Regions from separate parts of the Klebsiella sp. R445 genome, predicted to be linked through region 1. Evidence: predicted binding sites of a transcription regulator. Region 1 holds the regulator's gene; each other region holds the start of a gene.

Region 1 (3,283 bases):
TGCTCGCCGTTAAGTGTCAGCAGCTGCAGGGTATATACCGCCGTCACGGTAAAGCCGACCATCGCCCAGCCGTAGTGCTTGCGAATAATCAGGTAGCTCAGCAGCGTAATGATCAGCAGCGCGGTCAGAGTATAGCCATCGGGAACGTGAAAGTGCAGCGTCAGCCCGGCAATGGCGAGGCCTGCGAGGGTGCCGGCCGCCCGATGGACGATGCGCACTCGCGTCGCGCCGTAGCCGTTTTGGGTGACGAAAAGCACCGTCATTAAGATCCAGTAAGGCTTGGGAAGGTGCAGGGCGCTGCCCATCAGGCTGGCGGCAGTGAGCATCACGCAGATACGCGCTGCATTGCGCAGCGCCGGCGATTTCCATGAGAGATAGTGCTTTAGCGCAGGCAACAGCGGCAGGCGGCGTTCTTTATCTGCCATCAGGTTGCGGGCATACAGCGGGCGCTGGGTACGCAGCACGCGGGCGATGCGGCTAAAGTGCCAGGCACAGAATTGCCCGACCGGGTTGTCGGGGTGCTGCCAGGCAATTTTCTCCAGCGCGCCAATCTGCTTATCCATATGAAAGCGTTGCGGATAGCGATGGTACAGAATGTCGTCGGCCAGCACCCGCAAACGGGCGGCAACGGTTTGCGCGTTCCAGCGGATCACCGCCTCCGCGTGGCTACGCTCCACCAGCTTCTGGACTTCCTCAGGCTGATGCAGGCTGACGGAGATATGTTCCTGTAGATCCAGCGCCACCTGAAACGCCCGCAGCAGGCGCTTGTGATCGTTGCGCTGGTTCGCCGCCAGCATATGCATCTGCTGATAGCACTGGGTGATCAGGTCCACCACCTTTTGCTGGCGAGTGAGCAGCGGCGGGAGCGATGTCGCCGGGTCGATATGCTGAGTCAGCAGGCTGTATTTCGCTTCGCAGTAGTTAGCCAGCTCCCTGTAGAGCAGGCTCAGGGATTCACGTAGCGGCTGTTCACGCCAGAGCCAGAACCAGAACCAGCTAAACAATCCGTACCACAAGGTGCCGAGCGCGTAGATCAACAGCGGCTCCCAGATGGGCATGTTCCCGGCAAGGCTCAGGGTAAAGATGGCCGCAATCAGCGAGGCCGGGAGGAGTCTGGCATGGAGCGAGCTAATCTCTGCCGTCACGCCAAGCAGCAGCGCCAGGCCGCTAAGGATCAGGGGCAGCGGGATCTCCTGTTGCAGCAGTAGCTGGACCACCAGGCTACAGCCAGCAAACAGCGAGCCACCCACGATCAGGCGTTTGAAAAAGCGTTTGTGCGGGGTGTCCAGACCGGCGACGTTACAGCAGGCAGGCACTAAGGAGAACAGCAGACCCTGTTGCAGATGACCGAGGAGAAGACCGACCGCGACAGGCAAACACAACACCAGCGTTTGCCGCAGTGCATAGTTGACTTCCGGGTGGTAAATCAGCCTGCGCCACATCAGGGGGAGACAAAAACGGCGTATTGCGGGGGCAACACGCCGTTTTAACGACTTAACGCGTACCGTAAACGACGATAGTTTTACCGTGTGCGGAGATCAGATTCTGATCTTCCAGCATCTTCAGAATACGGCCGACGGTTTCACGAGAACAACCGACGATCTGACCAATTTCCTGGCGGGTAATTTTAATTTGCATACCATCAGGGTGGGTCATGGCATCCGGCTGTTTAGCCAGATTCAGCAGCGTCTGAGCGATACGACCGGTGACGTCGAGGAAGGCAAGGTTACCCACTTTTTCGGAGGTGACCTGCAGACGACGAGCCATCTGCGACGACAAGCGCATCAGAATATCCGGGTTAACCTGGATCAACTGACGGAATTTTTTGTAAGAGATTTCGGCCACTTCACATGCGGTTTTTGCACGTACCCAGGCGCTACGCTCCTGGCCTTCTTCAAACAAGCCTAATTCACCGATGAAATCGCCCTGGTTGAGGTAAGAGAGGATCATCTCTTTACCTTCTTCATCCTTGATGAGCACAGCCACAGAGCCTTTGACGATGTAGTACAACGTTTCTGCTTTTTCACCCTGGTGGATCAGCGTGCTTTTCGATGGGTACTTATGAATATGGCAATGAGACAAGAACCATTCGAGGGTAGGGTCTGTTTGCGGTTTGCCAAGCACCATGCGCGGTTATCCTCTGTTATAAGCTATCTCCGGGTGCCGACACTACACGGCATCCGGGCATGCAATCGTATTGTTTCCCTATGCCTGGGAAATGGCTGGTGATTTTTCTTCAGCCTGTAATGTGAACTCCTCTGCATACATGCAATACATTAATGTAATACTGTAGCATCCCGACTGTTTTAGCATAGCTTTTGCCGCATGTCTCCTGGTGTCTTGCTTCAGCATGATGTAGGTCGCCTTCCGTTGCGAGAATTGTTATGTGCGCGTAATCTGTCAGGAAAATTGCAACCTCGGAGTTAAATTTTATGCAAGCTCGTGTGAAATGGGTTGAAGGGTTAACCTTCATCGGAGAGTCCGCATCAGGTCACCAGATTCTGATGGACGGCAACTCCGGAGATAAAGCGCCAAGCCCGATGGAAATGGTGTTGATGGCGGCGGGCGGATGCAGCGCGATTGATGTTGTGTCTATTTTGCAGAAAGGGCGTCACGACGTGACCAACTGTGAGGTGAAGCTGACTTCTGAACGCCGGGAAGAGGCGCCGCGCCTGTTTACCCATATCAACATGCATTTCATTGTGACTGGCAAAGAGCTGAAGGATGCGGCGGTATCGCGTGCGGTGGATCTGTCGGCAGAGAAATATTGCTCGGTGGCGCTGATGCTGCAAAAAGCAGTCAACATCACCCACACCTATGAAGTCATTGAAGGCTAACTGACGGCCGGATAGTGCCAGGTAGCAGAGAACAACCCCAGTCGTTATACGTCCGGGGTTTTTTATGGCTAGTCGATCTTTCTGCCTTCCATCAGGCGCTCTACCAGCGGCGTCATGATCAGCTCCATCGCCAGACCCATTTTGCCCCCCGGAACCACCAGCGTATTGATATGCGAGATAAACGATCCCTGCAGCATCGCGAGCAGCCACGGGAAATCGATATCCTGCAGATTACGGAAGTGGATCACCACAAAACTTTCATCCAGTGAAGGGATGCCTTTCGCCGCAAACGGGTTCGAGGTATCGACGGTGGGGACTCGCTGGAAGTTGATATGGGTACGGGAAAACTGCGGGGTGATGAAGTTGATGTAGTCCTCCATCGAACGCACCACGGAATCCATTACCGCTTCACGGGAATGGCCGCGCTCGCTGGTATCCCGGATAAG
Region 2 (3,283 bases), 1.7 Mb from region 1:
ACAGGTTCATGCTATTTTTGGCAAGCAATCTGATGCTCTGCGTCAATTACTGGATGAGCATTTTACCAGCCGCAAATAAATAAAAAGGGATAACTCAAACGCTGAGTTATCCCAAAAAGAAAAGCAATATTCCCGTCATACTACAAATTACATTATTCCGGGCAATAGCAATGGCAATAATCATTACCGGAGGGTAATTACGACCTTACAGTGGAGATAATACTGGTACAGAAAATAATATAACGATTACCACCAGGCTTCGACCTGGACCCCGAAGTTCCATGTATTGCTGGCAGTTTGATCTTCAAACGGTTTACCGTTCTCGGAATCATTAAGATACGACGCGAAAATACGTAATTCCGGGCGTGACATAAAGTCCGGACCATCGGCCAGGCCCAGCGCAATCGTGTATTTCTCGCCGGCTTGTTTGTAGGAGGTATTGTTCTTGTAGCTGTCTTTCTGGTAGAAACCGCCCACTTCGCCAATCAGGCGCACATAGTCTGTGAACTGATACTGGCCGCGCGCCACGAGCGAGAATAAGCGCGTTTTATCGGTGTAGTCGGTGATATCGTCGGCAGAGCCCCAGGTCAGCACATGGTTAATCGAGAATTTTTCGGTGATAGGGATCAGGCCGGTGTTGATGACGCGATAGCCGGTGGCATCGTTGACCTCGTTCCACATGTCATACCAACCGCCGCCCTGGGAGACCATATTCTGCGCCAACCCTTTGTTAGCGTACTGCAGCACCAGTTTGTTGTAGCCACCCAGCATATCCTGGCTGATTTCACCGGTCAGCATCACGCCGTTATCAGCGTCATACAGCCCGCCGTAGCTATCCTGTTTCTTGGTGGTGTTCGGCATAGCGTAGTCGATACCGAACTCCGTCCATGAGCCGGACCACGGTTTCCAGCCTGCATAGCGCAGGTCGATATAGTTAATATTGACGTCGTTGTCGCCGTCGACGCGATAATCGACATCGTTGGCGTCACCGCGGATCCAGGCCAGAGAAACGGCGCCCGGGCCTACGGTGTAGTTTTCGATACCGGCGCCGGAGCCGGAGATGTTCCAGTATTTGGTATCAATGATGTGCAGATCGTGACGTTGGTAGTAGCGTTTACCGCCCCAGATGACCGCATTAGGATCCCCTGGGATCAGGCCTTTGATCTGCAGGTTTAGCTGGCGCAGGCCAAATTCCGCATCGTCGTTGAGGGTCGATTCGTTATCGTTAGACCCGTCAGAGACCATGCTGACCATGCTGTCGAGATAGAAGCTGACATCATCCTTTTTATACACCTCTGAACCCAACTCCAGCTCGCCATAGGTATCGGATTCGTTACCCAGACGGCCAATTTTATTCTTTTGCCATTCGGCCTGGCTACCGTCACCGGAGACCCCAACTCCGGCTCGCAGATAACCATGAAAATCAATGCCAGGAACAGAGGCGGAAGCGGCCAGCACCGAGGGAGAAACCAGTGCAGCAGCTAACGCAACAGAAAGGGCGCGCAGCGTAGTGTTCATGTCAATCCTCTTATTGTTTTGTATTACGTTCACATTAATGCTGTCATGAAATGCCTAAATGTAAATCAAGGCAAATGAACGATCGCGATTGTGTGATAAACTGCAAATAAAATGGCGCAAATTGTTACGGTTGGTGAGAGTATTCACAATTTATTGTATTGTGAGCGTAATACTTTTTGCGTCGAATTATCGCAATGGAATGTTGAGGAGAGCGTTTTTTCAAATGGCCCCTGTTACAATCCAGGGATAACAACATAAGGAACCGGACCATGAAGTCTAAAAGCGCAACCTTAGAAGACGTTGCTCGTCATGCGGGCGTCTCTTATCAGACCGTGTCCAGGGTGCTCAATAAATCTGCCAATGTATCTGAAGCCACGCGCCACAAGGTGGAGAAATCCATTGAGTTGCTAAGGTATGTCCCGAACCGCCTCGCACAACAGCTGGTGGGAAAACAGAGTCGAACGGTGGGGCTGGTGACGATTTCACTCTCCCTGCACGCCCCTTCACAGGTTGCCGCAGCGGTAAAACGCTATGCGAATGTTGAAGGTTACCAGGTTCTGATTTCAATGATTGATGAGAGCGTCAATCAAAGTATCCAGGAATCCATCAATGAGCTGAAGTCTCAACTGGTTGATAAGGTCATTATCAACGTGCCTCTGGAGACCGAAGAGGCCCAGAAAATCGCGGCTGACAACGATGATATCGTCTGTCTTTTCCTGGATGTCGATCCCTACAGTTCGGTGTTCAACGTTTCGTTTAACCCGGCTGATGGCACCCGTGCGAGCGTCAAATATCTGTTTGAGATGGGGCATCGGGATATTGCGTTGTTGGCAGGCCCGGAGAGCTCCGTATCGGCAACGCTGCGCCTGAAAAGCTGGATGGAGACCCTGGAAGGATATGGTTTGCAGCCGGTCACGGTGATTCGCGGTAACTGGGATGCCCAGAGCGGTTATGCCGGGGCGTTGCAGATGCTGCGTGAGACGCCAAAATTCACCGCGGTACTGGTGGGAAATGACCAGATGGCGCTGGGCGTGCTGAGCGCGTTCCATCAGCATCAGGTGCCGATCCCCGGTGAAAAATCGGTGATTGGCTACGATGACACCTACGAAAGCTCCTTCTTCTACCCGGCGCTGACGACGGTGTCCCTGGACCTCGATTTGCAAGGCAAAGAGGCGGTGCGCCGCCTTCTCGATAGCGGGGATAGTGATACATCGCATACCTCGTCGATTTTGCCAGCCAGACTGGTGGTGCGTCACTCCACCGGGCCGAAAACCGATCAGGGGAAAAACCTGCAGGCGATCGCCGAACAGCTGCGCGCGCTTGCCCATCAGCTCAATCCGTAATCCATTACGGGCGGCTCACGCCGCCTGTTTTTCTGTTCTCTGGTTCTGCCTTTCTGTATTTGTCTGGATATCCCATAGCTTTATCAGGGTTGATCTTTGCGTTGGTGCGGCGTAACCTTATTGTTATGTTATAACATATCTATTGGGGTTAACATGAAAGCTAATATCCACCCGCATTACCGGACCGTGGTGTTCCACGACACCAGCGTGAATGAATATTTTAAAGTGGGATCGACGATTAAGACCGAGCGTGTGATTGAACTGGAGGGGGTGACCTATCCCTATGTCACCCTGGACGTGTCGTCAAAATCGCACCCGTATTACACCGGTAAACAGAAAGCCTTCAACAACGAAGGCAGTACGGCGCGTTTCCGCCAGCGTTTCGGCGGTTTTATTGATGCGAAAAGGAACTAACGATGCAG
Region 3 (3,283 bases), 660 kb from region 1:
GCCTCCTGACCAAAACTGTCCTGCACCTGGCGTCGGAAACCGTCCAGCTGTTCACGCAACGGCGTCAGCAGGCCGTGCAGGCTCTGCCGGTTCTGTTCATCCACGCGGCGGTTGCTGTGTTCAAAAATGCGGTTTGCCAGGTTTTCAAACTGCTCGCTCAGGCGCTGCTCGCTGTTGACCATCTGGCGAATTTTATCTTCCGCATGCATGCGGGTAGATTCAAGACGAGTGGTGACCTCACGGAGGTCGGCCTCCAGCGAGCTGTTGATTTCACGCAGGCTGCGCAGCTCGTTGTTCAGCAGCTCGCACTCGTCGCGCCAGTGGGCCTCCTGTACCAGCTGCTGGCGCGCGGCGCTGAGCTCGATGTCCAGCTCACGACGCTCTTCAATCAGATCGGCACGGATTTGGTCGGCTCTGGCTTTGGTCGCCAGCCATCCAGCAACCAGCCCGACGGCCAGCGCCACGATGGCACTTATCATAATCGAGATATCCACAACGCCCCCTGCGGCAACGGCTTACGGCACAAAAATAGAATTGTGCTGTACAAACGTCCAGTTGAAAAGGAATTTCCTGCGAGGCGCTGCGCAAAAAAGAAAGGCCGGAAGATCCGGCCTGGCATTAAGAGAGGGGGAACTACAGCAGGCGGCGTGCCGCTTCCACCACGATTTTTACCGCGTGGCTTTCTGTTTTCTTCATGGTTTCAGCATTCGGAATTTCCTGCTGGGTACGGTTCACGATAACCCCGGCCACCATCCCGGCACGCAGGCCCTGGCTGGCGCACATGGTCAGCAGCGTCGCCGATTCCATTTCGTAGTTCATCACGCCCATTGACTGCCACTCTTCCATCGAGCCTTTGAAACGGTTGACGACACGACCTGAGAAGGTGTCGTAACGCTCCTGGCCTGGGTAGAAGGTATCAGACGATGCTGTTACGCCAATATGCGTGGTCGCGCCGATCGATTTCGCCGCTTCAACCAGCGCAGTGGTGCACGCAAAGTCAGCCACTGCCGGATATTCCATTGGTGCAAAGTGCAGGCTCGCGCCGTCAAGGCGCACGGATGCGGTGGTCACCAGCACGTCGCCGACATTGATGTGCGGCTGGATTGCGCCGGTGGTGCCGATACGCAGGAAAGTACGAACCCCCAGTTGAGCCAGTTCTTCAACGGCGATGGAGGTGGACGGGCCACCGATACCGGTGGAGCACACGATAACCGGCTTGCCATCAAGCTCGGCACGCCAGGAGGTAAATTCGCGATGAGATGCCAGCTTGACCGGCTTATCCATCAGCGCGGCGATCTTTTCCACACGCTCCGGATCGCCAGGGACGATAGCCAGCGTAGCCCCTTGTAAATCGTTTTTGGTGAGGCCGAGATGAAAAACATCAGACTTAGACATAAAAAACTCCTCTGTGGGTCGAATTATCAGCAGAAGCAAAACGGTACTTTACAGAAGCTATCCGCATAATTTTGTGATGCCAATCACTACAGGTGAAAATCATTGCAATGATTTTCCATTAAAAAGTGATAAACATCACATTAACAAGTTATATTCACCGTGCCTGAACAAAAGATAGCCTGTTTGAGGCAGTGTGGTTCGTTAACGTCCGATCGATAACGTCTATACCCGCCATACTTCAAGCTGCATAGGTGTTGGCTGCGCCCCAGTCAGTTACCAGTGTAAGCTCCTGGGGATTTACGGCCTTGCCGCCTTTATGCAACTTGCCGTATTTAGGGTCTATAGTTATCGGTGCGCTAATAATTAAAGGGTACGGAGAATACCATGACCACAACCAAGCAACCTGGCTTTGCGCCTGCAGCCACGCCGCATGCTTCTACCGCTGTTCATACCTCGGAGGAGAGCATTATCACTGGCGAAACGTCGATCCCGACTCAGGGAGAGAATATGCCGGCGTACCACGCTCGCCCGAAAAACGCTGATGGCCTGCTGCCGGTCGTTATCGTGGTGCAGGAGATTTTCGGCGTTCATGAACATATCCGCGACATTTGCCGCCGTCTGGCACAGGAAGGATATCTGGCGATCGCACCAGAACTCTACTTCCGCCAGGGCGATCCTAATGATTACACCGACATCCCCACGCTGTTCCAGGAACTGGTCAGCAAAGTGCCGGATGCTCAGGTACTGGCAGACCTCGACCATGTTGCCAGTTGGGCCGCGCGTCACGAAGGCGATGCCCATCGGCTGCTGATCACCGGCTTCTGCTGGGGCGGTCGTATCACCTGGCTGTATGCCGCACACAATCCGCAGCTGAAAGCGGCGGTGGCCTGGTACGGGAAACTGGTGGGCCAGAAAACCCTGAACACGCCGAATTATCCGGTGGATATCGCGGTCGATCTCAACGCGCCGGTTCTGGGACTGTACGGCGGCAAAGATGCCAGCATTCCGCAGGATACGGTGGAAACCATGCGTCAGGCGCTACGTGCCGCCAACGCCAAAGCGGAGATCATCGTCTACCCGGAAGCCGATCACGCCTTTAATGCCGATTATCGCGCCAGCTACCATGAAGAATCAGCCAAAGACGGCTGGCAGCGCATGCTGGCGTGGTTTGCCCAGTACGGTGGCAAACGCGCTTAAGCCGTTACCGGTTGCCGATATGGTGGTGAATCATATCGGCAATCGTACCGTCATCGAGCCACCTTGCCAGGCAATCACGGATAAAAGCATAGTGCTGGAGCCGGGTACGCGGTACGCAAATCGCCTGCTGTATCTGACTGAAGCTATCGGGCAGGACGCGAAACTGCGGGTATTGCTGTGCCACGCCGCAGAGCGGCTGACGAATGCCGGCAACCATATCACCCTCACCGCCGATAAACGCGCGGATCGCCTCCTGGGACGTGGCATACTGCCGCATCGTCGCCTGCTTTAAGGTTCGAATCAGATACAGCTCATAGGCTGCCCCTTTGCCGACGTTAATCGTCACCCCAGGCTTGTCCATCTCTTGCACAGAGCGAATCTCATTGTCATCTCTGACCATCAGGGTGCTTTCAATGGTGATATAGGGCCGGGTGAAGCACAGCGCGTCTTCCCGGGCGGGGTCTATCGCCAGGAAGGCAATATCCCACTGGTCCTGCAGGGCGGCTTCCACCACCTTTCCGGCCGTCGGCCAGGTGATAAAGCGCGCTTCGCGACCGCACTCAGCGGCCAGCTTGTTGGCGAGCGCGACGGAGATCCCACCCGGTGTGTTATCGGGCAATAAGGTGGCGAGAACCGGGTTCCCGAGGTTAATGGCAAAACGTAAAGTGCGCGTTGAGTCGTCGTGCCCGGT

Evidence for each region. The regulator CRP, encoded in region 1, controls carbon source genes, mostly activating them, when cyclic AMP is high. The targets are predictions, from matches to a motif close to ATGTGANNNNNNTCACAT.
Region 2: ACMYSN_RS09065 (maltoporin) is a predicted target of CRP. The motif match lies at 1,609-1,626, and genes of this name have one in related genera.
Region 3: udp (uridine phosphorylase) is a predicted target of CRP. The motif match lies at 1,519-1,536, and genes of this name have one in related genera.

What each region holds. Positions count from the first base shown of each region.
Region 1 covers NZ_CP180446.1:3,622,380-3,625,662, forward strand. Annotated here, with positions in the region: gene ACMYSN_RS16850 (YccS/YhfK family putative transporter) at 1-1,442, opposite strand, end outside; gene crp (cAMP-activated global transcriptional regulator CRP) at 1,495-2,127, opposite strand; gene ACMYSN_RS16860 (OsmC family protein) at 2,433-2,837, shown strand; gene ACMYSN_RS16865 (phosphoribulokinase) at 2,906-3,283, opposite strand, start outside.
Region 2 covers NZ_CP180446.1:1,945,663-1,948,945, reverse strand. Annotated here, with positions in the region: gene ACMYSN_RS09070 (glucose PTS transporter subunit EIIB) at 1-79, shown strand, start outside; gene ACMYSN_RS09065 (maltoporin) at 247-1,518, opposite strand; gene ACMYSN_RS09060 (LacI family DNA-binding transcriptional regulator) at 1,788-2,861, shown strand; gene ACMYSN_RS09055 (type B 50S ribosomal protein L31) at 3,015-3,275, shown strand; gene ykgO (type B 50S ribosomal protein L36) at 3,278-3,283, shown strand, end outside.
Region 3 covers NZ_CP180446.1:2,957,695-2,960,977, forward strand. Annotated here, with positions in the region: gene rmuC (DNA recombination protein RmuC) at 1-494, opposite strand, end outside; gene udp (uridine phosphorylase) at 634-1,395, opposite strand; gene ACMYSN_RS13835 (dienelactone hydrolase family protein) at 1,780-2,592, shown strand; gene ACMYSN_RS13840 (type 2 periplasmic-binding domain-containing protein) at 2,597-3,283, opposite strand, start outside.